One region of the Arthrobacter sp. UYCu512 genome, then DNA from elsewhere that is predicted to be linked to it. Evidence: riboswitches for the same ligand, from Rfam matches in the RefSeq annotation. Region 1 holds a riboswitch; each other region holds the start of a gene.
The links. A riboswitch is a leader RNA that binds a small molecule or an ion and turns the genes downstream of it on or off. The one in region 1 is predicted to bind S-adenosylmethionine.

Region 1 (10,457 bases):
CGAGCGAGACACCCGAGTAGCGCATCCGGGTCGGGAACATCTCGGCCATAATTGCCGGCTGGCCGGCATACATCAGTGCGTGGAAGAGCAAGCCGATGGTGATGGCAGCAAGGATGATGATGTCGTTTTTGGTGTCCATCATCGGGAAGGCGAAGAAGCCCCAGGTGCCGCCCAGGACGGCGCCGGCCATGTAGACCGGTTTGCGGCCGAGGCGGTCCGACAGGCGGCCGACCATCGGAACCACGGCGAAGTGGACAGCGTGTGCGACGAGCAGCAGCAGCAGGATCCGTGAGGTGTCAGTCTGGACAACCACCTTCAGGTACGTGATCGAGAAGGTGACTACCAGGTAGTAGAGGATATTCTCCGCGAAGCGCAGGCCCATGGCGGTGAACACACCGCGCGGGTACCGGCGGAAGACTTCGCCCACGCCGTAGCCCTTCTTCTCAACGGTGACTTCCTTCTGGGCCTCCAGGAAGATGGGGGCGTCGGTGACCTTGGTCCGGATGTAGTAGCCGATCAGCACAATCACCGCGGAGAGCCAGAAGGCCACGCGCCAGCCCCAGCTGAGGAAGTCCGCGGAGGACAGCGTCGAGGAGAGGATGAACAGCACCGCAGTGGCCAGCAGGTTGCCCAGCGGAACTGCGGACTGCGGCCAGCTGGCCCAGAAGCCGCGGGATTTGTTCGGGCTGTGCTCCGCGACGAGGAGGACTGCGCCGCCCCATTCACCGCCGACGGCGAAGCCCTGGGCGAACCGCAGGAACACCAGGAGGGCCGGAGCCCAGTAGCCGATCTGCTGGAAGGTCGGCAGGCAGCCCATCAGGAAGGTGGCAACTCCGACCAGGATGATGCTGAGCTGGAGCAGCTGCTTGCGGCCGAACTTGTCGCCGAAGTGCCCAAACACGATGCCGCCGATGGGGCGGGCAACGAAGCCAACTGCATAGGTGAGGAAAGCCGCGATGATACCGTCCAGCTCCGAGCCGGAGTTGGGGAAGAAGGTCTTGCCGAAGACGAGGGTCGCCGCGGAGGCGTAGAGGAAAAACTCGTACCACTCGACGACAGTGCCGGCCATGGAGGCCGCGACTACTTTTTTGAGGCCGGACGTCTTGACGTCGGGCTCTTCTGCGCGCCGTGCGGCCGCGTTTTCCGTGCTCATTTCGACTCCTTTGGCATCGTCTTCGACGCCTCGTGGACCATTGGGAGGAGAGCGCCTGTGAGGTGAGACACGCGGCGCCATTCCCCACGAGTATGTCCGGTTCCGGCCCGGGCCTCAACGGCCATTAGTGCAGAGCGCATCTGCAAAAGTGCACACCCGCGGCGGCTTTTGGCTGCTGGACTACCCGAAGAAGTGCTGTCGGAGCTGGGTGTTGAGCTGCCCAATCTCAGTCAGGAAGCCGTCGTGGCCGATGGGCGCCTCGATGGTGTGCACCGCAACGTTGCCCGGCAGGGCAGCCGCGAGCGCCCGGGACTGTTCCGGGAAGTACAGCCGGTCCGAGTCGACGGCCGCCACAAGGAAAGCCGCCGTCGCAGGGGCCAGCGCCTCCGTCAGCGCGCCGCGGCCCCGGCAGACGTCATGGCTCATCAGCGCCTCGGTGATGGCGATGTAGCTGTTCGCATCGAAGCGGCGGACCAGCTTGTTGCCCTGGTGGTCCAGGTAGCTCTCCACCTGGTAACGCCCGCGCCCGGCGAGTGACCCGGCACGCAGCGGAGCCTCGGAGTCCTGGGCGTTCCGGCCGAACCGTCCATCCAGCTCTGCGGCCGAACGGTAGGTGATATGCGCTATCCGCCGGGCCAGGGCCAGTCCCGCCTCCGGCCCGGGACCGCCGTAGTAATCCCCGCCGTTGAAGTTGGGGTCCTGCCGGATGGCGAGTGTTTGCGCCTGGGCGAAGGCAATCTGCTCGGCGGTGCTGCTGGCTCCGATTGAAATAACCCCGCAGCGCCGGACCCGGTCCGGGTAGCTGACGGCCCATTCGAGGGCACGCGCCCCGCCCAGGGAACCGCCGAGCACGGCGTACCAGCTCCGGATTCCCAGCGCGTCCGCGAGCCGGGCCTCGGCGTCGGTGGTATCGCGCAGCGTGACCAGCGGGAACCGTGAGCCCCAGGGCTTCCCGTCGGGTGCCGTCGACGAGGGTCCGGTGGAGCCGTAGCAGCCGCCCAGGATATTGATCGAAACGACAAAGTACTTCCCCGTGTCCACCGGGGCGCCCGGGCCCGCGAGCTGCTCCCACCAGCCCGGCTCCGCACTGGCGCCGCGCGTGACGTGGGTGTCCCCCGTCAACGCGTGCTCGATCAGCACGGCATTGGAGCGTTCGGCGTTGAGGGTCCCCCATGTTTCGTAGCCGAGGGTGGCGTCCGGCAGCCGGGCGCCGGATTCGAGAACCAGGTCACCGATCCGGAGGTACCGGACGGTTCCGTCCGGCACAGCCGCGCCGTCCGCGGCGACGCTGCCGCCGGGGTCCGGGGCATGGGAATGGGAGGTCTTGCTTGCGGATTCACCCTGGCGGGTGGCGGCAATCGTCATGTGAGGACCTAACTTCGCGCTTGCCCGCCGGCAGCTCACCGGCAGGCCAGGTCTTCACCCGGGGCACCCCGCCGCAAATGGAGGGTTGCCGGCCAGCAAGCCGGGGCTGTCGCTGGCACTCATGACCTCCCCTGAGTGTACGAAATGCGGCCGCCCGGTGGCGAAGAATGTGACGCCCGTGTGACTTCCCCCCGGGGAACGGTTGGTCAGACGGTCTTGGCGGCGCGGAAACCGGCATCCAGGTCGGCGAGGATGTCGTCGATGTGCTCCAGGCCGACGGAGAGCCGCACCAGGCCGGGGTTCACCCCGGCAACGACCTGCTGCTCCGGCGAGAGTTGGCTGTGTGTCGTCGACGCCGGGTGAATGACCAGCGAGCGCACATCGCCGATATTAGCGACGTGCGAGTGCAATTCAAGGGCGTCCACAAAGCTCTTGCCGGCCTCGGCTCCGCCGGCGATGTTAAAGGAGACAACGGCGCCGGTCCCCTTCGGTCCGTACTTGCGGCCGCGCTCGAACCAAGGGCTGGACGGCAGGCCGGCATAGGCGACGGATTCGACGTCGTCCCTGGCCTCCAGCCATTCGGCGACCCGGCCGGCGTTGGCAACGTGCCGCTCCATCCGCAGGCTAAGGGTCTCGATGCCTTGGGCGATAAGGAAGGCGTTGAACGGGGACACCGCAGAGCCCAGGTCGCGCAACAACTGCACGCGCGCCTTGAGGATATAGGAGAGGTTCGCGCCGAGGGCACCGTCCACGCCGAGGTCCCGGGCGTAGACCAGCCCGTTATAGCTGGGATCCGGGGTGTTGAAGCCGGGGAACCGTTCCGGGTCCTTGCCGAAGTCGAAATTGCCCGAGTCCACTATCACGCCCGCGATCGCCGTTCCATGGCCGCCGAGGTACTTGGTGGCCGAATGCACCACAATGTCCGCACCCCACTCGATCGGCCGGATAAGGTACGGCGTGGAGAGGGTGTTGTCTACGATCAGCGGGACACCGGCCGCGTGGGCCACCTGGGAGATGCCCTCAAGATCCAGCACGTCCTGGCGCGGGTTGGAGACCACTTCGCCAAAAAAGAGCTTGGTATTGGGCTGCACGGCGTCACACCACTGTGCCAGGTTGTCCGGGTCCGCCACGAAGGTCACGGAAATGCCAAACTTCTTCAGTGTGTGCGCCAGCAGGTTGTAAGTACCGCCGTAAAGGCTGGGACTTGCCACCACGTGGTCTCCGGCTTCGGCGACATTCAGGATGGCCAGGGTCTCCGCCGCCTGTCCGGAGCTCAGCAGCAGAGCCGCGAGTCCGCCTTCCAGGCTGGCAACCCGCTGCTCCACGGCATCCTGGGTGGGGTTGCCGATCCTGGTGTAAATGGGGGCCAGCTCCGCCAGGGCAAAGCGGTTCGCGGCACTCTCGGCGCTGGGGAACACAAACGACGTCGTCTGGTAAATCGGCAGCGAGCGGGCGCCGGTGGCGCTGTCGGGCTCCTGGCCGGCATGGATCTGACGGGTTTCGAAGGACCAGGCACTTGACATCGGGACACTCCTTAGGGGAGCGGGCACAGCCTGAGCCTGGGCACCGTGGCCCGGGCCCGTGCTGGCGCCGCGCTTGCCTCCCGGCGGGCGCCGGACGGCCAGGTCCTCACCCGGGGCACCCCACCGCGATACGAGGGTTGCCGGCCAGCAAGCCGGGGCTGTGCGCTGGCACTCATGACCTCACCCCAGTCTAGGAACCGGTTGCAGGCGGTGGATAGCTTTATGACAAAGATGAAGCTGGCCCGGCCGCGGCGCTGCTGATGCCATGCCAATGCGGCCACGTGTGCTGCCAAGTGTGCTGCCGAGAGTGTGGCCGGAACAGTCCGGATCCGACCCCAACTGCCAGTAAGGGTACCCTAAGCTGAGAGGCGCATCACAAAGTGCCAAGATGATGGCATGCGCATGGATCACGTCTCTTACGCCTGTGAACAAGATGGCCTCGCTGCCACCACCGAACGAATTGCGTCTGCCCTCGGCGTGGAAGCCGTGAAGGGCGGAGTACACCCCCGATTCGGGACCCGCAACATGATCATCCCGCTAGCGGGACACAAGTACCTCGAGGTGGTGGAGGTCCTGAACCACCCGGCCTCCGACAAGGCCCCCTTCGGCCAGGCCGTCCGCGCCCGCTCCGAAGCCGGCGGCGGCTGGATGGGCTGGTGTGTGGAGGTCGACGACCTCGCCCCGTTCGAAGTCCGGCTCGGCCGCGCCGCCGTCAACGGCAACCGCAAGTTCCCGGACGGCCGGGAGCTGGTCTGGAAGCAGATTGGCATCCTTGGGCTCATCGCCGATCCCCAGGTCCCGTACATGCTCAAATGGGAAGGCGATCCGGAACTCCACCCGTCGAAGGCCTACGAGGGCAACGTCAAAATGTCCGCCCTCACGATTGCCGGTTCGGCCGAGCGCGTCACCGAATGGCTCGGCGTCCCGGTGGAGAAGCCGCTCGAAGACGTGGCCGTGCACTGGATTGCTCCGCGCGGGACACCCGGCATCCTCTCCGTCACGTTTGAGACGGCCTCCGGAGCCGTCACGATCTGAGGCTTCACCGCCCCGCACTTCGGCCGCCATCAGCGGGTGTCAACGACGTCACCCACCGATGGTGGCCGAATTTCTTAAAGCACGTATGGGCCGCCGCAGCCGTGCCCCGCAGATCCCCTCCGCGCAGAACCCCTCCGGCGGCTCAGCCCAGGCCGATGGCCTTGCCAAAGAGGCTGAAGCCGACGAAGGCCACGGTGTCCAGCAGCGCGTGGGCGATCACCAGCGGCATCACGCGCCGCGTTCGGGTGTACACCAGTGCAAAAACGACGCCCATGATCGCGTTGCCGATGAACGGGCCGAAGCCCTGGTACAAGTGGTAGCTTCCGCGCAGCATGGAACTGGCGAAGATGGCCAGCGGCAGGCTCCAGCCGAACTTGCCGAGCCGGTCCAGCAGGTAGCCCACCACAATCACTTCCTCCACGATCCCGTGCCGGACCGCGGAGAGGATGAGCACCGGCACCGTCCACCAGTAGGAATCAAGGGCACTGGGGATAATCGCCGTGGTGATCCCCAGCGCCCGGCCCGCAGCGTACAGGCCCAGGGAAGGTACACCGATCAGGGCCGCCAGCCCGAGGCCCTGGATCAGGTCCCTGCCCGGGCGGGCAAACGTGAATCCCAGTTTCCCGAACGCCGTGGCCCCGCTGCCGGCCGCACCGGACACCCGGTGTTCGGTGAGGAAATAGAACACCAGGACCACCGGTACCAGCGCGAAGACAATGTCCAGCAGCTGGTAGCTCAGGTCAAAGTATTCGCGGCTGCTTTGGGAGCGGTTCAGGGTGGAAGTCCCCTCCGCCAGCGGCCCCCGGGTCAGCTTGTCCAGCAGCTGAACGACCGAGTACACGGCGGATTGGCCCAGGGACAGGCCCAGGACGATCCAGACTTCTAGCCGCAGGCGACGGCGGGAGGGAACCAGCATGGTCCTATCTTGCCCGGTTTTTCCCGGTCGTCACGCCTATGCTTGGGGTTTATGAGTGCGCCCGGGAAAATCATCATGATCCGGCACGGCCAGTCCGCCGCCAATGCCGACACCTCGATCTACAACCGGGTGCCCGACTACCGGATCCCGCTGACCGGGCTTGGCATCGACCAGGCACGGGCAGCCGGCGAACGGGTACGGCGGCTGCTGGACGGGCAGCCGGCCTGCGTCTACGTCTCCCCGTACCTGCGCGCCTATCAGACCCTGGAGGCGATGAACCTCGGCGCGCTGGTTGAACGCGTGATCGAGGAGCCGCGCCTGCGTGAGCAGGACTGGGCCAACTTCCAGATCGCCGGTGAGATCGAAGACCAGAAGGAACTCCGCAACGCCTACGGCCACTTCTTCTACCGCTTCCGCGAAGGCGAATCCGGCTCCGATGTCTATGACCGGATCTCCTCATTTATGGAAACGCTGTACCGGCACTGGTCCAAACCCAGCTACGCCCCCAATGCGCTGTTTGTGACCCACGGGCTGACCATGCGGCTGTTCTGCATGCGCTGGTTCCACTGGTCCGTGGAGTACTTCGAATCACTCAACAACCCGGACAACGCCGAGGTCCGTACCCTGTACCGCACCGCAGAGAAAAAGTATGAACTCGACAAACCGTTCAGCCAGTGGGAGGCCCGGCGTGTTGATGAGACCGTGCTGAACGCTCCGCGGATGGTGTTCTAGCGGCCGCAGCGGCAGGCGTCAGTGCGCCCGGACCCCGGCCCGCCAGACCGCGTGGGTCAACGGGATGCCGGGCCGGTAAGCCAGATGGGTGGCGGACGGCGCGTTCAGCAGATGGAGGTCCGCGCGGTGCCCGACGGCGATCGAACCGACGGCGCGTTCTCCGTCGGCGTCGTTACCGGACTCCCGGCCAAGGGCCAGCGCACCGCCGTACGTGGCGGCGCGCACGGCCTCATGGACGCTGAGCCGCATCTGCAGCACCGCCGTGGTGACGCAAAACGCCATCGAGCTGGTATAGGAGGTGCCCGGGTTGCAGTTCGAGGCCAGGGCGATTTGGACGCCGGCGTCAAGCAGTTCCCGGCCCGGTGCCAACGGCTGCCGGGTGGACAGGTCGCAGGCCGGCAGGCAGGTCGCCACCGTCCCGCGTCCGGCGCCAGTGCCGGGGCGCTTCCCGCCGTTGCCGCCGTCCCCGCCGTCCCAGCCGGACCAGCTGCCCGCGAGGGCGTCGACGTCGGCGGCGGACAGGTAGTTGACGTGGTCCACGCTGGCCGCGCCGAACTCCACGGCGAGCCTGACGCCGGGGCCCTCGCCGAGCTGGTTGCCGTGCACACGCAGGCCCAGCCCGGCGTCCCGGCAGGCCTGGAGCACGCGCCGGGACTGGTCCTCGGTGAACGCTCCCCGTTCGCAGAAGACGTCGGCCCAGCGCACAAACGGCCGGACGGCGGAGAGCATCGGGCCGCACACGAGCTCCGTGTATTCCTCGGCGTCCATCCCCGCGGGGACAAGGTGCGCGCCGAGGTAGGTGACCTCGTCGACGACTGTGGAAGCGATCCGCGCGCTCCGGGCCTCGTTGTCAACGTCCAGGCCGTAGCCGGTTTTGGTTTCAAGATAGGTGGTGCCCTGCGAAACAGCTTCGGCTACCCGGCCCATCGCCAGTCGGGTGAGGTCGAAGTCGCCGGTGGCGCGGGTGGCCCCGGTGGTTACGGCGATCCCGCCCGCACTGTAGCTCTCCCCCGCCATCCGGGCCTCGAATTCGGCGGTCCGGTCACCCGCAAAGATGAGGTGGGTGTGCGAATCGACCCAGCCCGGCAGCAGGGCACGGCCGCCGGCGTCGACGGTGCCGTCGGCGGCCGGCGCGTCGGACGCCCGGCCCAGCCAGGCGATCCGTTCGCCGTCGATCACCAGCGCGGCGTCCTTCAGGACCCGGTAGTCCCGGTCCTGGGTCATCAGCTCTGCAATGTTTGTGATCAGGGTGCTCATAAGACCATTCTTCAGTGCCGGATGGACCAGCGCGTCGCCGCCAGCGGCGCCGCTGTCCGGGATGCCGGACCGGCGGCAGTGGATCCGGCGCCCTGGCCTGCGAGGATAAGTTCCGCGGCCAGCTCGGCGATGCCGGAGGAGGTCTGGAAGCCATAGCCGCCCTGCCCGGCCAGCCAGAAAAAGCCCCGGGCTTCGGCGTCGAATCCCACCACGGGCACACCGTCGGCCGCCTCCGTCCGCAATCCGGTCCAGGCCCGGCGGACACCGCGGATGCCGAGGGTGGTCAGGGTATTAAGCCGGGCGCTCAGCGCCTCGATGTCCCCCGGGTGCGGCTGCGCGTCCTCGGGGCCGCTGGGCACCGATTCCGACGGCGAGATCAGCACCTGCCCGCCGTCCCGGCGGAAGTAGAAGGAATTGTCGGCCGCGCACACCATGGGGCTGGACTCCGGAAGGGGATGCTCGACGTCGACGATAGCCGCGGTGCGCCGGTACGGCTGCAGCTGGACTTTCTCGACCCCGCTGAGTACTGCCAGTTCGTCCGCCCACGCGCCCGCGGCATTGACCACAACGGCGGCGGCGAAGCCTTCCTGCCCGGCTCCGAGTTCCCAGCCGGACCCGAGCCGCTGGGCCGAGTGGACCTTTGCGCCGGTAATGATGTCCACGCCGCCGGCGGCCGCGCGCCGGCGGTGGTCCTCGAGCAGCAGGGGTGCGTCACAGCCGAAGGAGCCGGTGTCCAGGCCCGCGGCGGAGAAGGAGCCGGGGAGCAACGCCGGGCAGAGCTCCATCGCCGCGGCGTGGCTAATCGGCACCATCTGCCCGCTGGACTCGCCGCGGACAGCCTCGTCGTCGCCGATCAGCATAAAGCTGCGGGGCGAGAGCACCGGTTCCGGCAGTTCGGCGTCCCGGGCGGCGATCAGCGCGAGGGTCCGCACCGTAAGCTCCTGGACAACTGCCGGGCCGTAGCTGGGGATCAGCTGCCGGGCCGAGCGTGCCGAGGTGTGGTAAGCCAGGCTCTGCTCGGCTTCCACCAACGCGACGCTGCACTTCCCGGCGAGAGCTGAGGCAAGGGACAGGCCGGCGATCCCGCCGCCGACAATCACAACATCGTAATTAGCTGACATGGTTCCATCCTCGCAGACGCAGAGCCTGCGGCGCCGTTTCCGGCGCCGCAGGCTTACGGTCCGGTGCCGCTTAGCCCGCGACGGCGGAGCGGCTGCGCACAAAGGCCTGCACACAGGCCTCGACGTCTTCGGCGCTGTGCGCCGCGGAGAGCTGTACCCGGATCCGGGCCGCACCCTTGGGAACTACCGGGTAGCTGAACGCCGTGACAAAAACGCCGTGCTCCAGCATCGCGTCCGCGATCTTGGCGGCCAGGACGGCGTCCCCGAACATCACCGGGACGATGGCGTGCTCCCCCGGGAGCAGCTCAAAGCCTTCCTCGGCCATCCGGCGGCGGAACAGCGCGGCATTGTCAAAGAGTTTGCTGCGCAGTTCGCCGGAGTTCTCCACGAGGTCCAGGGCCTTGAGGGTGGCAGCGACGATGGCCGGGGCCAGCGAGTTGGAGAACAGGTAGGGACGAGCCTTCTGCCGGAGCATGGCGACGACTTCGCGGCGGCCGGAGACGTAACCGCCGGAGGCGCCGCCCAGGGCCTTGCCGAAGGTGCCGGTGTAGATGTCCACGCGGTCCGAGACGCCGGCGTGTTCCGGCGTGCCGGCTCCGCTGGCGCCCATAAAACCGACGGCGTGTGAGTCATCCACCATGACCATGGCGTCGTATTTTTCGGCGAGGTCGCAGATCGCTTCCAGCGGGGCCAGGAAGCCGTCCATCGAAAAGACGCCGTCCGTGACGATGATCTTGCGGCGGGCCGGGTTCTCCTGCGTGCTGGCCTCGATCAGTTTCGATTCGAGGTCCGCCATGTCCTGGTTGGCGTAGCGGAAGCGCTGGGCCTTGCAGAGCCGGATGCCGTCGATGATCGAGGCGTGGTTCAGGGCGTCGGAGATGACGGCGTCTTCCGGGCCAAAGAGGGACTCGAACACACCGCCGTTGGCGTCGAAGCAGCTCGAGAACAAGATGGTGTCCTCGGTGCCGAGGAACGCCGAGACGCGTTCCTCCAGGGCCAGGTGCAGGTCCTGGGTGCCGCAGATGAACCGCACGCTGGCCATGCCGAAGCCCCGCTCGTCCATCGCGGACTTGGCGGCGGCAATGATTTCGGGGTGGTCCGCGAGGCCCAGGTAGTTGTTGGCGCAGAAGTTCAGCACGTCCGCGCTGGCCCCGCCGATCCGGCCGGCCTTGATGTGGTTTGCCTGGGGCGAGTCAATGTGCCGCTCGGTCTTGAACAGGCCGGCGCCGCGGATCTCCTCCAGTTCGTGCTGCAGCTGGTTCTTAATGGCTGAATACATGGTGTGGGCTCCTGCGCTGGTGGGGTCGGTGGGCCGAAACGGTGGGGGTTAGAAGCAGGTCCAGTCGAGGACCACT
Region 2 (10,457 bases), on a different contig from region 1:
CATGGTGCAGGACCTTTGCTTCTACCTGGAGATGCTCGGGGTCCGGATCGACGGCGTAGGAACCACCACGCTGAAGATCACCGGCCGCCCCTCCGTCGACGTCGATGTTGAATATTTCCCGTCCGAAGATCCGATCGAGGCGATGAGCCTGATCACCGCCGGCATCGTCACAAACTCGGAAGTGACCGTCCGGCGCGTCCCGATCGAATTTATGGAAATCGAGCTCGCGACGCTGGAACAGATGGGTCAGCAGCTGGAAGTGTCCGGGGAGTATCTGGCCCGCAACGCGCGCACCCGGCTGGTGGATGTCACCACCCGGCCCTCGGTACTGCGGGCACCCGAGGACAAGATCCACCCCATGCCGTTCCCCGGGCTGAACATCGACAACCTGCCCTTCTTCGCGGTCATCGCCGCGAATGCCCAGGGCCAGACGATGATCCACGACTGGGTTTATGACAACCGGGCGATCTACCTGACGGAGCTGAACAAACTCGGCGCGCAGGTGCAGCTGCTGGACCCGCACCGGATCTACGTCAACGGCCCCACCAAATGGCGTGCGGCAGAGGTGGGCTGCCCGCCGGCCCTCCGACCCGCTGCCTGCCTGCTGTTGGCGATGCTCGCCGCCCGCGGCGTATCGGAACTGCGCAATATCTATGTGATCGAACGAGGCTACGAGGACTTGGCCGAGCGGCTCAACACCCTCGGCGCAAAAATCGAGTACTTCCAGGACTGAGCGACCCCGTAGCGAGGCGGCGCGCTTCACGGAGACCTGGCGCACAATGGAATCATGCGCACCTTCGGTGTGGAGGAGGAACTGCTCATCGTGGACCCCGAAACCGGGATGCCGCTTCCCCTCGCCGACGCCATTTTGCCCCGGCTGGAACCCCCGAAGCGGGCCTCCGGCCGGGCCGGTTCCGCGCAGCCGCCGGTCTATGAGGAACCGAACTTCAGCTATGAGCTCAAGCTGGAACAGCTTGAATCCCGGACCCGGCCGTGCCTGGAGTACGCCGAGTTGCTCCGGCAGCTCAGGCAGGGCCGTGCCCTCGCGGACCGCGCCGCCAGGGTGCATGGCGGCCGGATCGCCGCCCTCGGCACGTCGCCGCTCGGCTCGGCAACCCACCTGACGCCGAAGCAGCGGTACCTGACCATGCAGCAGCGTTTTGGGCGCACCGTCCGGAACCAGCTCACCTGCGGCCTGCACGTCCACACCCTTGTGGAGTCTCCGGAAGAGGGTGTGGCAGTGATGGACCGGATCCGCGACAAACTTGCTGTGCTGATTGCCCTGAGCGCAAATTCGCCCTACTGGAACGGTGCTGAGACAGGATTCGAAAGCTACCGCACCCAGGCTTGGAACCGCTGGCCGGGATCGGGCCCCACCATGATCTTCGGCAGCCTTCCGGTCTACCGCCGCGTCGTAAACCGTCTGGTGGAAAGCGGCGTCCTGATGGATGAAGGAATGGTCTACTTCGACTCGAGGCTGTGCCGGCACTATCCCACATTGGAGGTCCGGGTCGCAGACGTTTGCCTGCGGGCCGAGGACGCCGCGCTGATCGCCGTGCTGGTGCGTGCGCTTGTGGAGTCCGCGTCCCGGGAATGGCACGACGGAGTTGATCCCGCCCCGGTGCCGACGCTGCTGCTGCGGATGGCCGCCTGGCAGGCCAGCAACTGCGGACTGCGCGGGCAGCTGCTGGACTTCGGGACCTTCGTCCCAGCCCCGGCTGCCGAAGTGGTCCATGCCCTGGTGGACTTCGTAGCGCCCGTGCTGGTGGATCAGGGCGAGCTGGACTTGGTGCGCCATGGTGTTAGCCGGATGCTCGCCGAGGGCACCGGGTCGCAGCTGCAAAGGGAACCGTTCGACGCCGGCGGCCTGTCCGCCGTCGTTGAACGCGCCGTCGCGGCGACCGTGCCGGGACCGGACACCGGGGAACCCGCCGACGGGAGCACAACGCTGGGCCCGGTCCGGCGGCGCTGAGTGTGCAGTTCACGGCAGTTCTCCGCCAAGGCATCGCCGCTATCTGCCAACTCAAGCACCGCAAACGGCGCTAGCAAGATTTGAGCGCCTGCCCGAGGTCGCGGATCAGGTCCGCAATATCCTCGAGTCCCACCGAGAGGCGCACCACGCCGTCACTGAGCCCGATCGACGCACGGCCCTCCGGCCCCATAGCGCGGTGCGTCGTGGTGGCGGGATGGGTGATCAGCGACTTCGAATCGCCGAGGTTGTTGGAGATATCGATGATCCGCAACCCGTCCAGCAGCGCGAACGCAGCCTCCTTCGCCGAATGCCCGGCGGACGCGGCGAGCTCGAAGGTCAGCACGGTGCCGCCGGCTTTCATCTGCCGGGCGGCCAGCTGATGCTGCGGGTGGGACTGCAGCAGCGGGTACTTGACCCAGCTGACCGCGGGTTGCTCCTCAAGCCACTCGGCCAGCCGCAGCGCGGAGGCACAGGAGTGGTTCACCCGCAGGGCCATCGTCTCCAGGCCCTTGGTCAGCACCCATGCGTTGAAGGCCGAGAGTGCCGGGCCGGTATGGCGCATCAGCTGCTTGACCGGGCCCTCGATGAAATCCCTGGTGCCCAGGATCGCGCCGCCAAGGACGCGACCCTGGCCGTCGATGTGCTTGGTGCCGGAGTAGACGATCACGTCCGCGCCGAGCTCCCCGCAGCGCTGCAGCAGGGGAGTGGCAAAGACATTATCGACGACGACCGTCGCCCCGGCCGCGTGCGCCATTTCGCTCACTGCCGCGATATCCACGATTTCCTGCATTGGGTTCGAGGGCGACTCGAAGAAGACAGCAGTGGTGGGTTTGGCGAGCGCCTCGCGCCACTGCACCAGGTCCGGGCCGTCAACGAAGACCGTTTCGACGCCCCAGCGGGGCAGGATCTCGTTCAGGATCACAAAGCATGAGCCGAACAGCGATCGGGCCGCCACCACCCTGTCGCCGGCGGCCAACAGGGCACCCAGGGCAGTAAAGACAGCGGACATGCCCGACGCCGTGGCAAAGCAGGCCTCGGTGCCTTCGAGCAGCCGGAGCCGCTCCTGGAACGTCGCCACAGAGGGATTGCCGTAGCGGGAGTAGACGAAACGCTCGTCGTGGCCGGCGAAGGCGCGTTCCGCGGCGGCCGCCGATTCGTAGACGAAGCCGGAGTTCAGGAAGACCGGTTCTGACGTCTCCTGAAATCCGGTGCGGTCGAGTCCGCCGCGGACGGCCTGGGTGTCCGCGCTCCAGTCGGCGGCATCAGGGTTGAATGTCACTTAGTGTCTTCCGAGATTGGTGGGGAGGCCGCGGTTTTTCCAGCCGTTGACAGTGCGTTGGCCCTCGCCGTCGGGTTCGCCCTCAAAGCCCTCAAGGATGTTAAAGGAGGTAAAACCGTCCTCGGTGGCGACGATTGCGGCCGCGACGGAGCGCGCGCCCGAGCGGCACAGGAACAACAATTCGGTGCCGCCGGCTTCGGGGGCCTGTTGTCTCAGTTGCGCCAGAAACTGCGAATTGGGGATGCCGCCGGCGAGGCTCCACTGGATGAAGAGCGGATCATTCTCCGTCGCTTTGGTGTCCGGAATTCCGGCGCTGGCCCATTCACCCTCGGTGCGGACGTCCACCAGGATGGCGCCGTCCCCGAGCTTGGACCAGGCCTCCTGCGGGCTGAGGTCCCCGGCGTAGCTCATGCGTGGCCCCCGCCGTCGAAGTCGAGATCGTCCACGGCGCTGGCGACGGCCGCATCGGCGTTGGCGATCGCCGCCGGCAGCACAAGGGCCTGGGCCACGACGACGTTGCTGCCGTTGAACGTGACAGCCGGGCCGCCGTGCAGAACGTAGCCCTCGGTGAGGGCGGCCGATACACGCTCGCAGAAGGCGCGGTCATCGGCTCCGGTGAACAGACGGTACAGCAGTTTCTGCTCGGCGGCACCGGCGACTGCGGGGGACGGGGCCGGGGCTTTGTTCGCTGCTGTCCGGGGGACAGCAGCGGTGGACGCGTCAGGCATGACGAATCTCCTTCTTTCACGCTTGCAGCTCGAATGGTCGATATGCCGAGTACTCACCTGAGGCACCCCGCCGCGGAAGGGAGGGTTGCCGACCGGCCAGTCAGGGCTTGGCGCCGGTTCTCATTACTCCCAAAGAACGTAACACCTGTGACGCCGGACCGCACGGCGGCGGCCGTCATGTTAAGGAGCGGGGTGGAAACGGAGGTTTGTTCAAAAGCCATTCGCCAGCGGTCATGCCAGCGTCCCCATCCACGTACTCGGGGGATTGCACACAGGTACAAACCCCCGGGGCCTCGAATTTGAACCGGGGAGGCTTTCGGGTAGTTCCTACTCGGGACTTTTGGCAGTCGGCGCGACTTTACTGAAGGACCAGCGCCACGGAAGTCACCAGGCCCTAAAACGCCATCCGAGGATCGCTCAGTTTTGCGGCCGGCTCTGATGATCCAGCCAGTTAGGCCGGTGCGGCGCCGTCGACTGCCGGGCCTTTAACAAGGGAAGGGGACTGCTATGGCCGCGATATATGTTCTACTCATTATTCTCCTGAGCACGGCCTTGGCCGCTGTTATCAGCACACCCGGCCGCCAGGTAACGGAAGGGTTGATTCCGAACCGGCCCTCCGGTGCGGACGCCCGCGGCGATGGCCGGGTCCGGGCTGCCAGGACGGCACAGCGGTGAGGCCGCGCGTATTGGTCACCGGCGCCTGCGGCCCTGCGGGCCAGGCCATCGCGGCCCAACTGAAAGCGCGCGACATTCCTGTCCTCGGGACGGACATCCTCGAGCTGCCGGACGGGGCAGGATTCACGGTGTTCCCCGTCCCGCACGCGACGGACGCGGAACGGGTATCAGCACTTCGGCGACTGGTTAGCCAGGAAGGCATCAATCTTGTCATTCCCACGGTCAGCGAGGAACTGCCGCAGCTCGCCGCGTTCCGGGCGGCGTTCGGAGCGGACGTACGTGTGATGATCGGCGATCCGGGCCCGGTGGCGTTGGCCCATGACAAGCTCTTTACGGCCTGGCAACTACATGCAGCGGGCGTTCCCGTGCCCCGGTTCGGCGTGCCCAGCGACTTCGCCGGTGCGGACGCTGCAATGGCCGCCCTGGGCGGACCGGTCGTCGTCTCACCCCGGGCGTCCCGAGGCGGCCGGGTCGTGACAGTCGTCGATGGCCGCACGGAAATGGACTGGCAGCGACTGCCGGACAGCCGCATCGTCCAGGAATTCATCCCCGGAAACGAGTACCGGCCCATGGTTTTCGGTACACCGGCGCACAACGGTGCCGCGCCGTTTGCGGTTGTTGTGGCGAAGGTTGGGCCGGCGGACCGCATCGTTGGCAACGCCGTGACCACTCGCCGGGCCGAGGCGGGCGAAGCGATCGACGTGGGCAACGTGGCGATGGCTGCGGTCCGCGCGCTGGGCCTCACGGGGCCGGTGGAGGTGGACGTTCGTCGACGCGCCGACGGGACACCCGTGGTTCTGGCGGTGAACGCCCGCTTCGGATCGAACAGCGGACTCGCGCCTGAGCTGCTCGATGCGGTGCTGGCGTCCTTTATCCTGCCCTCCTTCAACCCGGCGTCGTTCCGGCACTGCATGGGGCCGTTCGCCGATGCCATGGGTTGAAATGAACGTCACCGCAGCGCTCCCGGCGGCCCAGTTCCCGCTCGTCCTCCTCGGGCTGCCGGTCCTGTTGTTCGGGCTGGTGAAACTGCTCGTTGTGCCGCTTGCCGTCTGGTTCGAACTTCGGAGCGCCCATCGCCGACGCCGCGAAGTCCCCACGATGTTCGATGCGTGGCCCCGTGTGTCGATAATTGTCCCGGCATTCAACGAGGCAGCCGCTATTGAGAACTGCGTCCGATCGATTCAGCGCACCCGCTACGACCGGTACGAGCTGATCCTGGTGGATGACGGTTCAACGGACTGCACCGCCACGATTATGGCGGCTCTCGCTGCCAGGGATCCCCGGATTAAGGTTCTGGCGCAGGCCAACGCCGGCAAGGCGGCGGCCTTGAACTTCGGGATCCGCAACGCCGCCGGCGAGATCCTGATGTTTATCGATGCGGACGTCATTCTTTCCCGGCACACCGTCGGGATGATGCTCCGCGGATTTGACGACGAGCGAACCGGCGCGGTCTGTGGTGATGGCCGGCCGGTGAAGGTCAAAGGGGTCCAGGGCCGGGTGCTAACCTTCACCGGCCACATCGGCGGCGGCCTGGTCCGGCGCGCCCTGGCGGTAGTCGGCTGTATACCCACCGACGTGGGTGCCATCGGCGCCTTCCCGCGCAGTGTGCTCGAACACGTGGGACTGTTCCGGCAGGACACGGTGAGCGAAGACCTGGAACTGGCCTGGCGGGTTCACAAGGCAGGCTACCGGGTGGTATTCGCCCCGAGGGCTGTTGTCCTGGCGGAGTCTCCCTTGACCGTTGGCGGCCTCTGGCGCCGACGGGTCCGCAGGCACCTCGGCCTGTTGCAGACCATGGCCTTGCACAAAGATCTGATCGGCAATCTCCGGTACGGCCCGTTCGGAACGCAGCTGGTGTTCCACGCCATTACCGTGGTGGTCCTTCCTGCGCTTCAGATCCCGTTGCTCCTCGGCGTGGCCGTCCTCCTTGCGGCCGGCTACCGCCCGCCGGCCGGCGTCGACTGGGTGGTCCTGGCCTGGTTGGGCCTGCTTGTGTCTTTGGTCCTGCCGGTGTGCGCGCTGGGCGCCAACCGGGCGTGGAAAGACTTGCGGCATGTATGGGCGCTGCCGCTGATGCCGTTTTATTCGTTGTTTACGAGCCTGGCCGTGATCGCCGCACTGGTCCAGGAAGTCCGGGAGAGGGTACTCCGCCGGAACAATCCCGTCCGAACGGGATCCGGTACCGCCGGCGCCCAGCGGCCACGCGCGCAACTCGGGGCCTGAAAGCTGCCCCGATCACTGTGCCTACCCGATGGTGGCGTACAGCGCGTTGAGCTCCGCGGTGAGCTGCTTGCGCTGTTCCGTGGTGCCGATTTCCCTGCTGTCGATGTGGTTGACGGGCGCCAGCAGCCGGATGCTCGAGATGAGCCACACGGCGTCGGCGTCGTAGAGGTCGCGGGGCTCAAGCGGTCCGTAGCCCAGCTCCCAGCCGGCGGCCTTCGCCGCGGTAAACAGGGCACCCTGCGAGGTGCCGGGCAGGATCCCGCTGTCGAGCTGCGGGGTTATGAGCCGCCGGAGGGTCCGCACGCCGCCGGCACCGTCGTCGGCGGTTTCCAGATGGGCAAGCAGGACAGTCGACGTCGGCCCCTCCAGGACCTTGCCGTCCGCGGAGGTGAAGATAACGTCGTCGGCACCCCGGGCATGCGCGTAGCGCAGCGCGGCCATGTTGACGGCGTAGGAGAGCGTCTTGGCGCCCATGAGCAGCCAGGGCGCCCGTTCCGCGACTTCACTGTCATAGCCGCGGTCCAGCAGGATGACGTCGATCCCGGTCTCACGTTGGCGCCGGCCGGTGGCGCCGGGGACGGAGGCCTGGACCCAGCAGGTGGGCCCGGCCGCGCCTTCAACGCCCCGGGTCACGAGCAGTTTAACAACGAGTTCGTCGTCCGTTGAGTCTCCGGCGCCGGGTACGTGCCGGCCCCGGTACTCGCTGATGGCCGTCGCGATCGCCCGGCGCCAGCGCTCCTCCGCCGGGAGGTCAAGCTCCAGCAACCCGGCGGAACCGGCCAGCCGATTCAGGTGCGCCTGAAGCTTCCGTGGCTGCCCGCCAACGGCCAGCAGCGACTCGAAAACACCGTCGCCGCGGGTGGCCCCCTGGTCCGTCGCCATCAATTGCGGCTTCGTGGCATCGGCCACCCGGCCGCCGTCGAACGCGGGATCCAGGAAGACCAGCACCGGGGCCGGGCCGGGAACACCGGCAGGAGAATTCATGACTTTAGCTTAGCGCCGCGGACCACGGGATAGGATTTGACGGTTGCCCGTTCCGGAAAGGTTCCGCGGGTCTGGAACTTGAGGGGTTCACCTGTGCTGTGGCCATTTTCGCTGGCGGAGACACTCCCGCCCTGGATGCTGCTGATCCTGTCCGTCGTGGACCTGGGGATCCGGGTGCTGGCACTGGGCATCATCCCCGGAAACCGACGTCCCACCACGGCCATGGCCTGGCTCCTGATCATCTTTTTTGTCCCCGCACTGGGCTTGGTCCTGTTCCTGCTTTTTGGCAACTTCAGGCTGTCCCGCAGGCGCCGTGCGCAGCAGGACGCCGTGAATACCCGGGTACGGGCCGGCACCGCCGATCTGGCGATGCAGGAAAGCCGGTACAGCGGCCCGGAATGGGTGGCCTCCGCAGCGGAACTGAACCAAACCCTCGGTTCACTGCCGATGGTGGACGGCAACCAGGTGGAGCTCCTGCCCGGCTACCCGGACTCGATCAAGGCGATGGCAGCGGCCGTCCGTAAAGCAGAGTCATTTGTCAACGCCGAGTTCTATATCCTGAGCTCCGACCACGTCACCGACGATCTGCTGACCGCGATGGAAGAGGCCGCCGAGCGCGGCGTCGAAGTCCGGCTTCTGTTTGACCACCTCGGCACCCTGCGCATCCAGGGTTACAGCAAGCTGATCGCCCGGCTCAAGGCCAGCAAAATCCGCTGGCGGCCGATGTTGCCGCTGCGGCCCGTGCACGGTCAATGGCGCCGGCCGGACCTGCGCAACCACCGCAAGATCATGGTGATCGACGGCGAGCTTGCCTTCACCGGGTCGCAGAACCTGATCGAGCCCTCCTACAACAACCCCAGGCACCGCAAAGTCGGCCGCGAATGGGTCGAACTGATGGCGAGCCTGCGCGGGCCGATTGTCACCACCCTCAACGTCGTCTTCGCCACGGACTGGCTCAGTGAAACGGACGAGTCCCTCGAGGATCAGCTCGCGCACCGGCCCGAAACACACGCAGGCGACGTGACGGCGCAGGTGGTTCCCAGCGGCCCCGGCTTCATCACGGAAAACAACCTGCGGCTTTTCACCACATTGATTTACTCCGCCCAGCACAATATTTCGATCTGCAGCCCCTATTTCGTCCCGGACGATTCACTGCTGTACGCCGTGACGACGGCAGCTCAGCGCGGCGTGGAGGTCGAGCTGTTCGTCTCGGAAAAGGGCGACCAGTTCCTCGTCCACCACGCCCAGCAGTCCTACTATGAGGCGCTCCTCGAAGCCGGGGTACGCATCTACCTGTACAAGGCGCCGTTTGTGCTGCACGCCAAGCACTTCACCATCGATGACGAGGTCGCCGTGCTGGGCTCCAGCAACATGGACATGCGCTCCTTCTCGCTGAACCTCGAGGTTTCAGTGATGCTCCTGGGCGCGGACGTGGTGCGACGCGTCAGCGCCGTGGCGGACACCTACCGGGGGCTCTCGCGCGAACTGACGCTCGAGGACTGGATGCGGCGGCCCGTGGGGGTTAAGTATGTGGACAATGTGGCCCGCCTGACGGCCACATTGCAGTAGCGCCGCAGCGCACGAGTCAGCCGGCCGGGTACTGCGCGCCCAGCGCAGTGAGAACGCCGAAGGCCTTGGTCCGGATCTCTTCGTACTCCGCCTGGGGTGAGGAGTCTGCCGTAATAGCACCGCCGACGCCGAGGCTGAGCCCGGTGCGGCCGCCGGGCAGCTGCCTGAGAACGAGGGCCCGGATGGCGACGGCCAGGTCGGTCGCGCCGTTGAGCGAGAAATAGCCGATCGCGCCGGAGTACACGCCGCGGGGTGCTCCCTCAAGCCGGTCGAGGATGGCCATGGTGCTGACCTTGGGGGCGCCCGTCATGGAGCCGGCGGGAAAACACGCCGCAACGGCCTCGGCCCGGGGCATCCCCGGTTTGAGGCGGGCATCGATGGTGCTGACCAACTGGTGCACTGTGGCGTAGCTTTCGATCGCGCAGAGCCTGCTGACCGATACCGAGCCCGGCACGGCGAAGTGGCTGAGGTCGTTGCGGAGCAGGTCCACGATCATGATGTTCTCGGCGCGGTCCTTCGGGGAGGACTCGAGCTCGGTCCGCAGCAACGCGTCCCGTGCCGGATCCGCATCCCGGGGCCGGGTGCCTTTGATCGGCTCGGCGCGCATGGCACCGTCGGGCGCGATCCGCAGGAACCGCTCCGGCGAGGTGCTCGCCACAGTGAGGTCGCCGAAGCGCAGGTAGCTGGCGAACGGCGCGGGATTGCCCCGCCGCAGCATAAGGTACGCCTGCCAAGGCTCGAGGGTCGCGGCGGGAAGATTGGCGGTCAGTGCGGTGGTCAGGCAGACCTCGTAGCTGTTGCCTTCGGTAATCTCGTGCTGCGCCCGGCTGATTTTGAACTTATAGGATGCTTCCGAGTCCCGGGCCGTAAAGTCCGGGGCGCCGTGGCCGGGTGCGCGGGGGTCGAGGACGTGGCCGGCGCCGGCCGGCTTTCGGTTGCTTGCCTCGGTGATGGCGGAGCGGGCAGTAGCCAGCCAGTCTCCGGCGTCTGCGGCGTCCAGCGCCAGCAGCCAGACCGTGCGCTCCAC
Region 3 (10,457 bases), on a different contig from region 1:
CTTGTTACTGGTCAGGACAACCAGCGGGATCAGCACAAAAGGGATTCCGAAGCTCAGGACAACCTGGCTCAGGACCAGTCCCCAGGTAGGATCGAAACCCACGCTCAGCAGCACCACCGCCGGTACCAGGGTGATGATGCGCCGCAGCATCAGGGGGACCCGGATCTTGAGCAGCCCCTCCATAATTGAGCCGCCGGCGTAGCAGCCAACGGACGTGGAAGCCAGTCCGGAGGCGAGCAGCCCGACGGCGAAGATGACGCCGATGACGGGTCCGAGGCTGCTGGTGATGGCGGCATGGGCTCCTTCGATGGTGTCTGTTCCGTCCGCACCGCCGAGGGTCGATGCGGCCAGCAGCAGCATCCCGATGTTCACAAGACCGGCGAAGGCCAGGGCGACGACCACGTCCCAGCGGGTCGCCTTGACCAGCCGGGCGAGGGCCGGGGCGGGAACATGGACGTGCGGGTCCGGACGATGCCGGTCCCTGGACAGTGCAGAGTGGACGTAGATGGCGTGCGGCATCACCGTGGCGCCGAGCATGCTCGCGGCCAGCAGCACAGTCTCGGGACCCTGGAAGCCCGGGATCAGCCCGGCTGCCACACCGGCAGGATCAGGCGGGCTAACAAAAAGGCCGGCCAGGAACCCGATGGTGATGATGCCGAGCAGGAAGATAATGATGAACTCAAATGGCCGCTGCTTGTTCCGGGCCTGCACGGCGAGGAGTCCCATGGAGACGGCGCCGACGATTACGGCGCCAAGGGGCAAAGGCAGTCCAAAGAGCAGGAAGAGCGCGATTGCCCCGCCCACCACCTCGGCAAGGTCAGTGGCAGCAGCCACGATCTCGGCCTGCACCCAAAACGCCCGGCGCCAGAACGGCTTCAGCCGCTCACCAAGAATCTCCGGCAGGCTTTTGCCGGTGACAAGCCCGAGTTTGGCGGACTGGTATTGCACCAGCACGGCCATAATGTTGGCGGCCACCAGGACCCAAACGAGCAAGTAGCCGTATTGCGCTCCGGCGGTGAGGTTGGCCGCCACGTTGCCGGGGTCCACGTAGGCGATCGCGGCAACAAATGCCGGCCCCAGCAGGCCGATCATGGCCCGGCGGCCGGCCGGTTTCGGCCGGGCGGCCGTCGCCGGTCCCGCGCCGTCGTGTCCTGTTACGTCCAGCACTGGGCTCCCCTGCTAGGTGCGTCGCCGTCGACGCGGGCGGCAACGGCGGGTGGATGCCTGCGCCGAAGTTTGCGAACGCCTACAAATAATTATTAGGCATACCGAAACCATAAGCCACGGTGGCTGTCCGCGGCAACGTCGACGGCTCCAAAAGGACCTTTCCGGCCGGTGTCAGGACCGCACGGCCCGCCAGCTCTGTGTCAGGTAGGGGAGCGGGATCACTTCATCGCCCTGATGGCCCAGGTGCTCGTGCAGATACCAGTCGAGGTTGCCCAGCACCTTGGTGCGGGTGGCCTGGCCGGCCGCCAGGTAGTAGCTGCGGGACTTCGCCAGCGCCAGGATGTCTGCGCCGCGCACCGGATCTTCCCACCGGGTGAGATGGCTCTCCAGTCCCGTAAATTCAGGTCCCAGCGGCGGTGTGAAGTGCGGTTTGTGCACGTCGCCGGCATGCATAATGCGCGAGAGCCGGTGCACCCAGGGAACAGACGTGTCCAGCTGGTTCCAGATCAGCCCCAGGACACCGTGCGGGCGGAGGATCCTGGCGATTTCCGTGCTGGCCAGCAGCGGATCGCACCAATGCCAGGCCTGGGCGACTGTCACCACGTCGAAAGCACCGTCGGGCAGCCCCGTCCGCTCCGCGGTACCCTCGACGGCGGTGACCCCGGGAAGCGCCCGGCGCAGCTGTTCCAGCATGTCCGCGGATGGGTCCACTGCCACCGTGCGCAGGCCGCGCCCGACCAGCAGCGCCGTGAATTTCCCGGTTCCGGCGCCGAGGTCCGCGGCATCCGCTGCGCCGCCGGGGATCAGCCAGCCAGCCGATTCCTCGGGATACCCGGGCCGGACGCGGTCGTAGTGTTCCCCGCCGTCCTGAAAGCTGTGCCCCAGCTCCTGGCGCCGCCCCTGGGGCAGCTTGGGTCCGCCGCGTGCCACGTTTGATCTCCTTCGGCAGGTCCGGGTACGTACCTTGTGAATTTACCGCACCGGGCAGGGGCCGCGTTTGCAGGGGCCGTGTCTGCCGGCGCCGCCGGAGCCAGCGCCGCCGCACCGGCGGCCGTTAGTCCAGCGTGCAGGGCGCCGCCCCGGCCGTGCCGGGGGTATTGGGGGCCCAGTGCGGGTAGCTGCGGGTGTCGTTGGACGGTACCCAGCGGCCTGCGTCCACCACGTAGTCCCAGCCGAGGCCGTTCCCGAGCAGCTCCCGGACTCCGGTGAGCAGCCGCTGGGCGTCATCAAGCCTGGAGCCCAAGCCGAAGCTTGCCCGAAGCGACCCCGAGGGCAGGCCAAGCCGCCGGAGCAGCGGATGCGCGCAAAACCTGCCGTCGCGCAGCCCCATACCGTGCTCGGCGGACAGGTAGGCTGCCACCAGGCCCGCGTCGTAGCCTTCCACCGAGAAGTTGACGACGCCGATGGTGCCGGCGCCGGGAAGGGTTTGTGACCCGGTGCCCGCCCCCGGCCCTGCAGCCGCGTCGAAGGTACCGCTGTCGGAGAAGATCTGGTGGACCGTCACACCGTCGATCCGGGCGAGGCCCTCCACCAGGAAGGACCGGATGGCGTTCTCGTGCGCGTGCCACTGGTCCGGGTCCAGCCCGGCGATGATTTGCGCGGCCCGGGCCAGGGTGGCGGCGCCGAGCACGTTCGGGGATCCGCCCTCATGCCGGGCGGGTCCCGTGGTCCAGCTGACGGTGTCGATCCGGGCGTCCTGGACGGCCCCGCCGCCCGCGAGGTGCGGGATGCCGGCGTCGAGCCAGTCGGGACGCCCGATCAGGACGCCGGCACCGAAGGGTGCGTAGAGCTTGTGCCCCGAGAAGGCGATGTAGTCGAGATCGTCCGTGGAGACGTTGATCCGCCGGTGCGGGGCCAACTGGGCGGCGTCGACGACGATCCGGGCGCCGTAGTCGTGCGCCAGCGCTGCCAGGGCGCGGATAGGCAGGATCTCGCCGGTGACGTTGGAGGCACCGGTCACGGCAAGCAGGCTGACGCCGCCGTGTGCGAGTTCCTCGCGGAGCAGCTCCAGGGTGGCCGCGAGGGTGGGGGCGGCAATGACGCTGCGGTGGGGTACCCGCTGCCAGGGCAGGAGGTTGGCGTGGTGTTCAATGTCGAGGTAGAGCACCTCGCCGGTATGCTCGCCGTTGACGACCGGCAGGCAGCCGGCCAGCAGGTTCAGCGAATCAGTGGTGTTCCTGGTGAAGATCACCGCATCGTCCGGCCGGCCGCCAACGAAGTCGCGGACAATCCCGCGGGCGTTCTCGTAGACCGAGGTGCTGATCTGGGAGGCATAGCCGGCGCCGCGGTGGACGCTGGCGTAGAACGGCAGGATCTCGTTGAGGTAGGCCGAGACCACGGACAGCGCCGGAGCCGAGGCACCGTAGTCCAGGTTGGCGTAGCGGACATGTCCGCCCTGGATGAGAGGCGCCTGGATCTCGGCGCCGGTCACCGCGGCCAGCGGCCGGCGGGCAACGGCGAACCGCGGATCGGGATGTGCCGGACCGGTGTCGGCCTGAACCTCGGCGGCGGCAGGAATGGTGGCAGTCGTCATGGGACCTCGCTCGAAAAGGACCCCACGCACCGGGGATCCGCGCTTGCCGGGTCCGTTCCGGACCGGCCAGGTCGTCACCCGGGGCACCCCGCCGCGAATGGAGGGTTGCCGGCCAGCAAACCGGGGTTTAGCGCTGGCACTCGTGACCTGGTTCGAGCCTAGGCCATGCCGGCTTCCGTGGAAAAGGCAGGGCAGGATTGTGAAGTCCTTTGTGACGGGCCGGTACCGAAGCTGCCGAACGGCGCCGGACGCGCTTACAGCAGGTCGTCCAGCCCGGGGTTCAGACGCTTGAGGACTTCGGAGTGCAGAATGGAGTTGGTCGCGAGGGCGTTGCCGCCGAAGGGACCGTCTTCTCCTTCGAGGGAGGTAAAGCGGCCGCCGGCCTCGGTGACGATCGGAACCAGCGCGGCCATGTCGTAGAGGTTGAGTTCGGGTTCGCAGGCGATATCAACGGCACCTTCCGCCACCAGGCAGTAGGACCAGAAGTCGCCGTAGGCGCGGGTCCGCCACACCTCTTCGGTGAGCCCCAGGAACTCGTCAAGGTTGCCGCGCTGCTTCCAACCTCCCAGGCTGGAATATGACAGCGAGGCATCCGGCAGGCTCGCGACGTTGGAGACCTTCAGCCGGGTTGCGGCCGCCAGTGAACGGCCCATGTACGCACCGGCGCCTTTTGCCGCCCACCAGCGCTTTCCCAGCGCCGGGGCACTGACAACGCCGACCACCGGCTCGCCCTCATCGACGAGGGCGATCAGCGTCGCCCAGACCGGGACGCCGCGGACGAAGTTTTTGGTCCCGTCAATCGGGTCGATGATCCAGCGGCGGGAGCCGTGGCCGGAACTGCCGAACTCCTCCCCGAGCACGGCGTCGCGGGGCCGGGACCGCGACAGCTGGCCACGGATGGCCTCCTCGGCGGATTTATCGGCGTCAGTGACCGGCGTCAGGTCCGGCTTCGTCTCGATCCGAAGGTCGAGCGCCTTGAAGCGGCTCATGGTCTGGGCATCTACGGAATCTGCCAGGACATGGGCAAGGCGCAGGTCGTCGTTGTAGCTCGAAGCGGGTTGACTCATGCTTCCAAACTACCGTCAAAGCGGGCAGGGAAGCGGTAGGCGCCGCGGCCTGCTAGGAGACGGTGCCCAGTTCCTTAACGTCCTGGGCTTCCAACCGCGGGTCTGTCCCGAGCAAACGGCGCAGTGAGGCGAGCCTGGCCGGACCGGATTCTCCTGCCTGGCCGGAGGCCACCCAGGCGTCCACGCCGCAGTTGACGGCGCTGGAATCGTGCTTGCAGCCCCGTTCGCAGTCGTCGGTGCCGGGCTCGAGGTCGGGGAAGGACCGCAGGATCCGGTCCGGGTCCACATGCGCGAGCCCGAAGGAGCGGATGCCCGGGGTGTCGATGATCCAGCTCCCCGCCGGCGCATCGTTGACTTTGAGGGCCAGCGCGGAGGATGAGGTGTGGCGGCCGCGCCCGGTCACGGCGTTGACACCGCCGGTGGCGCGTTCGGCGCCGGTGAGGGCGTTAACCATGGTGGACTTGCCGACGCCGGAATGGCCCAGCATCACGGTGACCTTCCCGTCGAGGTAGGCGCGCAGCTGTGCGACGGCGTCCTTGTCCAGCCGGGCGGAGAGCCCGTCATCGGAGCGGGCATCGATGCCCGAGGCGGCGGAGTCCGCCGTCTTGGAAATAATCACCGGGAAAGCAAGGTGCTGGTAGTTGGCGAGGAGCTCGGCAGGATCCTTGACGTCGGCTTTGGTGACAAGCAGCAGCGGATCGATCCCGGCGTCGTACGCGGCCACCAGGGCGCGGTCGATAAATCCGGTCCGCGGCTCGGGATTGGCGGCCGCCACCACGATCACCAACTGGTCGGCGTTGGCGACGACGGCGCGCTCGATCGGGTCCGTGTCGTCGGCGCTGCGCCGCAGCAGGGTCCTGCGGTCCTGGATCCTGACCAGCCGGGCCAGGGTGTCGGGCTCGCCGCTGACGTCGCCGACCAACGAAACGAAGTCGCCGGCCACTACCGGGTTGCGGCGCAGTTCGCGGGCGCGGGCGGCGATGATCTTCCGTTCTGCCCCCGCGCCTTCGGCGACGACGGCGGTGTAGCGTCCGCGGTCAACGGTAATGATCCGCCCGGTCACGGCATCGTCGTGGCTGGGCCGGTCCTTGGTGCGGGGCCGGGTGCCTTTTTTGTTGGGGCGGATCCGGGCGTCGGATTCGTCCCAGGAATCAGTGCTGCGTGCCACCGGAGGCGTCCTTCTCTGCCGGGGAGGCCCCTGCGGGAGGCGTGTTTCCTGCGCTGAGGCCAAGCATGGACTCCCACAGTTGCGGGAAGTCGGGCATGGTCTTCGCCGTGGTCCCAATATCCTCGACAACGACGCCCGCTACGGCCAGGCCGAGGATGGCGCCGGCCGTGGCCATACGGTGGTCGGCGTAGCTGCGGACGACGCCGCCGTGCAGCGGGGCGGGCCGGATGATGAGGCCATCAGAGGTCTCCTCCGCGTCCCCGCCGAGCCGGTTGATCTCCGCCACAAGGGCGGCCAGCCGGTCCGTTTCGTGCCCGCGGAGGTGGGCGATGCCACTGAGCCGGGAGGGACCGCTGGCTAGCGCGCAGAGTGCGGCGACAGTGGGGGCAAGTTCGCTGGTCTCGTGAAAGTTCCCGCCGGTGAGCTCCGGGCCGCCGGTGACGGTCAGGGTACCGTCGGTGAGCGACACGGTGGCCCCCATCTCCGCTAGCACGCTGCGCCACATATCGCCGACCTGCGTCGTCGGGGCCGGCCAGTTCGGGATGCGTACGGTGCCTCGGGTGGCCAGGGCCGCCGCCAGGAACGGACCGGCGTTGGAAAGGTCCTGTTCGATCCTGACGTCAAAGGCCCGGATGGGTCCGGGCGAGACAACCCAGTGGTTTGGGCGGGAATCGTCAACGGCTACCCCGGCTCCGCGCAGCACGGCGACGGTCATGGTGATGTGGTCAAGGCTGGGAACGGGCATCCCTGGGTGTTCGTGGCTCTGGTGTTCGAGGTGCAGTCCGTCCACAAACCGGGACCCGGCCAGGAGCAGTGCGGACACAAACTGCGAGGACGCGCTGGCGTCAATAACGAGGTGGCCGCCGCGCACGGCGGCCGCGCCGTCGACGGTGAACGGCAGCGAGGATGCCGGGCCTCCGTCGGGCGCGCTGACTCTGACGCCCAGCCCGGTGAGGGCTTCGATGATGGGGCCCATTGGGCGCTCGCGCGCGTGCGGATCCCCGTCGAACAGCGTCAGCCCCGGGCGCAGGGCCGCGAGGGGCGGCACGAACCGCATAACCGTCCCCGCCAGCCCGCAGTCCACCACTCCCGTCCCCCCGGCTGCCGCCTGGCTGATGGGCGTGATGGCCAGGTCCGGGCCGAAATCGCCGTCGCCGGGCACTTCCGTGATCCGGGCCCCGAGTTGCCGCAGCGCCGCGATCATCAGGGCGGAGTCCCGGGAGTGCAGCGGAGCCCGGAGCCGTGAGGGCCCGTCCGCGAGGGCGGCCAGCACGAGATAGCGGTTGGTCAGGGACTTGGACCCCGGAACGGTGACTGTTGCGTCCACCGGGTGTCCGGCGAAGGGCGCCGGCCAGAGGGCGGCAGCGTTCGCCGGCAGGGGGTGTGCGGCTGCTGTGGGGGTGGTGCCGGTCATTGCTGCTTTAGGCTCCGACGGTGTGGTCTACGGCTTTGCGTACGGCCTTGTCGGCTTTTTTCATCTGTTTGCCGGTGCTCTTCCGGACATCGGCCGCAAGGTGCTCAGCCCGCCAGGCCAGGCTGGGACGGCCGTCCGTGTCGACTGCGGCGAGCAGGACGCCGCCGGTCAGTGAGACGTTCTTGAGCAGCTGCTTGCGGCGGGCGTTGCGGCCCTCAGTGGAGGTGATGTCCGCGCTGCGCCATTCGACGTAGCTGTTGAGCGCCGAGATGACAGCCAGGATGCTTGCGGCCAGACGTGCCGACTTGCCGAGGGCAAACATAAGGCCGGCCCCGACCTGGGTGCCGCCGATGACCCGGGCGAGGACTTTTTCGCTGGTCTGGAACGGCAGGGACTCCGCCGCGCGGCGCAGCAGGGGTGAGAGCTGCGTGGCGGTGTCATCCGCGTTCTTGAGCTTGTCCAGCCCGGCAAGGACGAAACTGGACGCCAGCATGGGCCGGGCGAGAAAGCGGACAAACGACATGAAATTCCTCCTGGGTGGGCGGACCGCGGGAATGAAGCGGGAGAACCGGTTCTAGTCTTGCACTTTTGTGGAATATTTGCCCGCCGGGCGGGGTTGTCAATAGCAGATTTCAGGCCCTGGTTTAGGGCTGGATGTAGGTTCAGCGAGAGTCAGATCGGCCCGGAACGACTGGCTGGAACACGGTGCCACGGGCAAACGAGTCAGTCGTGGCGCAGGAAGGCGGAACTATGGTTCTGGTGAAGGATACGCCGTTAAGGAACAGTCTCTTGGCGACCAGCGGGAAACCGGCGTTAGGAGGCGGGCAGTTGTGGGCTGATGCCCTGCAGCAGGCAACCATGCCGGCAGGCCGGGACGGCCGCCGCACTCTCACAGTAGACTTGGGGGCAATGAGCACCATGGATCCGGCCGTCACGGCCAAGCACACGGTCGCCGGAAACGGTGCCACACCCGCCAAGCCACCCGCCGCCAGTCCTGCTGGCGCACCGTCAGGGGCTGCCCCGGAGATTGACGCCGGGCTGGACGCGGCGGCGCGGGAGACGATCGTGGACGGTCAGGCGCTGGACACTGCGACTGAAACGACGCAGGAACGCCGGGCGCGGTTCGAACGCGACGCCATGCAGTATGTTGACCAGCTGTACTCCGCGGCCATGAGGATGGCCCGAAACCCCGCCGACGCCGAGGATCTCGTCCAGGAGGCGTACACCAAGGCTTTCTCCGCGTTCCATCAGTACAAGCCCGGCACCAACTTGAAGGCCTGGCTTTACCGCATCCTGACGAATACCTACATCAATCTTTACCGCAAGCGCCAACGCGAGCCCCTGCAGTCCAACTCGGACACCATTGAGGACTGGCAGCTGGCCCGGGCCGAGTCGCATACGTCCTCGGGTCTGCGGTCGGCCGAAGCCGAGGCCCTCGACCACCTGCCGGACTCGGATGTGAAGCGGGCGCTGCAGTCCATTCCGGAGGAGTTCCGGCTGGCGGTCTATTTTGCCGACGTCGAGGGATTCGCGTACAAGGAAATTTCAGAAATTATGAACACGCCGATCGGGACCGTGATGTCCCGCCTGCACCGCGGCCGGAAGCTGCTGCGGGATATGCTCGGCGACTACGCCGCCGAGCGCGGATTCAGGGCTGCAGATGCAATCGCGGCTGCCGGAAGCGACAAACAGGAGAACAGGAAATGAGCGACTGCCAGGGACTGGGCGACTGCGACGACACCCGGATGCAACGTATCTACGAGTACCTCGACGGTGCCCTCACCCACGATGACATCGCCGAAATCAAGGACCACTTGGACGGCTGCCCGGAATGTTTTGAGCAGTACGACCTCGAATGTGTCATCAGGGTCATGGTGAAGCGTTCCTGCAGCGAGGCAGCCCCGGAAAACCTCAAGAACGCGATCCTGGACCGGATCCACTCGAGCAACCCGGTTGAGGCCTGAGCGGGCCCAAGGTTCGGCTCGACCGCCAAAAACGAATGACCCCGGAAACCGTGAGGTTCCGGGGTCATTCGTCCAAAGCTGTCATTCCAAGCTTTGCTTAGGCGTTGGGGCGCTTGCCGTGGTTCGCGCCGCCACGCTTACGGTCACGACGTTTACGTGCACGTTTGCTCATAGCTGGCCTCCTTAATTTTTGGTACTCAAAAGAGCTGCCCTCAAGTCTCCCACATCGGGGCACCCGCCGCGAACCGGCGGGGCGGGCGGATCACTCGAGGGAACTGCGGATGGAGATCCGTGCCTGGTCCAGTACCGTCTTGACAGTCTCCAGCGTCACCGGCGTGATCGGGTGCCGTCCGCCGTGGCGGCGCAGTTCCACCCGGACGTCGTCGCGGAAGGCCTGCACCAGCATCTCGGCCTCCCGCAGCCGGGTGTCGCCTTCCGGTGAGTAGCGCTGCCCGGCCAACGCGGCAACTGTTGAGCCAGCTGCGCGGGCCGAGGAACGCGCGGCCTCGGCCGTTGCAGCCAGCTCGGCCCGGAGGCCGCGCATGTTGACCTTGATGTCCTGCCGCAGGTTGTCGGCCAGCCGCCGGACGGACGCGCTGATATCTTTTTCCACGCCTGCAAGTTCGTCCCGCCGGCGCTCCAGCTCCAGGAGTCCGCCCGGGGTGATGCTGTAGTAGGTACGGCGTCCCTCGCTGTGGGTGTCCACCAGCCCTTCCTCCTCCAGCTTGCCCAGCCGCGGATAAATCGTTCCGGCGCTGGGGGAGTAGGTTCCGCCGAAACGTTCGCTGAGCGCCTTGATCAGCTCGTAGCCGTGCTTCGGACCCGATTCCAGCAGTGCCAGCAGATAGAGCCGCAGGGCCCCGTGGGCGAAGACCGGGGGCATCAGCGTTCCTGTACGGTGTCCGCGCCGGGCAGGCCGTGGAAGATCGACGTCCTGCCGGACACTGAATTGGTCCGGACCAGCATAAGTTGGGTGTCCGGGCCGGCGATGGTCTGGACCGTGCCCCCTGGCTGATTGTACTTCTGGTCGTCAATGACGATGGTGCCGCTGGCGGACTTGGCAATGATGTCCACGCCGACATCGTGCGGGAGCCGGATGGTGACGTCTCCGGAGACTGAATTGGCACCAAAGTCCTGGGCGAAG

Region 2: linked by a shared signal. The riboswitch ahead of ABIB49_RS14485 (DUF1737 domain-containing protein) and the one ahead of ABIB49_RS04725 (bifunctional o-acetylhomoserine/o-acetylserine sulfhydrylase) in region 1 are both predicted to bind S-adenosylmethionine.
Region 3: linked by a shared signal. The riboswitch ahead of ABIB49_RS06850 (aminotransferase class V-fold PLP-dependent enzyme) and the one ahead of ABIB49_RS04725 (bifunctional o-acetylhomoserine/o-acetylserine sulfhydrylase) in region 1 are both predicted to bind S-adenosylmethionine.

Annotation. Positions count from the first base shown of each region.
Region 1 is NZ_JBEPPA010000003.1:151,063-161,519, forward strand. Features, by position in the region: gene ABIB49_RS04715 (MFS transporter) at 1-1,153, opposite strand, end outside; gene metX (homoserine O-acetyltransferase MetX) at 1,334-2,518, opposite strand; SAM riboswitch class IV at 2,530-2,645, opposite strand; gene ABIB49_RS04725 (bifunctional o-acetylhomoserine/o-acetylserine sulfhydrylase) at 2,725-4,041, opposite strand; SAM riboswitch class IV at 4,106-4,221, opposite strand; gene ABIB49_RS04730 (VOC family protein) at 4,438-5,076, shown strand; gene ABIB49_RS04735 (CPBP family intramembrane glutamic endopeptidase) at 5,219-5,992, opposite strand; gene ABIB49_RS04740 (histidine phosphatase family protein) at 6,044-6,724, shown strand; gene ABIB49_RS04745 (amidohydrolase family protein) at 6,743-7,981, opposite strand; gene ABIB49_RS04750 (NAD(P)/FAD-dependent oxidoreductase) at 7,993-9,102, opposite strand; gene ABIB49_RS04755 (glycine C-acetyltransferase) at 9,173-10,381, opposite strand; gene tdh (L-threonine 3-dehydrogenase) at 10,430-10,457, opposite strand, start outside.
Region 2 is NZ_JBEPPA010000013.1:43,206-53,662, forward strand. Features, by position in the region: gene ABIB49_RS14465 (UDP-N-acetylglucosamine 1-carboxyvinyltransferase) at 1-733, shown strand, start outside; gene ABIB49_RS14470 (glutamate--cysteine ligase 2) at 788-1,972, shown strand; gene ABIB49_RS14475 (O-succinylhomoserine sulfhydrylase) at 2,043-3,251, opposite strand; gene ABIB49_RS14480 (rhodanese-like domain-containing protein) at 3,252-3,662, opposite strand; gene ABIB49_RS14485 (DUF1737 domain-containing protein) at 3,659-3,979, opposite strand; SAM riboswitch class IV at 3,993-4,107, opposite strand; gene ABIB49_RS14490 (ATP-grasp domain-containing protein) at 4,651-5,595, shown strand; gene ABIB49_RS14495 (glycosyltransferase family 2 protein) at 5,597-6,877, shown strand; gene ABIB49_RS14500 (aminodeoxychorismate lyase) at 6,899-7,861, opposite strand; gene cls (cardiolipin synthase) at 7,997-9,430, shown strand; gene pabB (aminodeoxychorismate synthase component I) at 9,447-10,457, opposite strand, start outside.
Region 3 is NZ_JBEPPA010000005.1:84,307-94,763, reverse strand. Features, by position in the region: gene ABIB49_RS06860 (Nramp family divalent metal transporter) at 1-1,167, opposite strand, end outside; gene ABIB49_RS06855 (class I SAM-dependent methyltransferase) at 1,339-2,097, opposite strand; gene ABIB49_RS06850 (aminotransferase class V-fold PLP-dependent enzyme) at 2,222-3,700, opposite strand; SAM riboswitch class IV at 3,735-3,848, opposite strand; gene hisN (histidinol-phosphatase) at 3,955-4,767, opposite strand; gene rsgA (ribosome small subunit-dependent GTPase A) at 4,820-5,935, opposite strand; gene aroA (3-phosphoshikimate 1-carboxyvinyltransferase) at 5,919-7,349, opposite strand; gene ABIB49_RS06830 (DoxX family protein) at 7,357-7,872, opposite strand; gene ABIB49_RS06825 (sigma-70 family RNA polymerase sigma factor) at 8,259-9,056, shown strand; gene rsrA (mycothiol system anti-sigma-R factor) at 9,053-9,313, shown strand; gene ABIB49_RS19295 (50S ribosomal protein bL37) at 9,411-9,485, opposite strand; gene ABIB49_RS06815 (PadR family transcriptional regulator) at 9,576-10,196, opposite strand; gene ABIB49_RS06810 (DUF4097 family beta strand repeat-containing protein) at 10,196-10,457, opposite strand, start outside.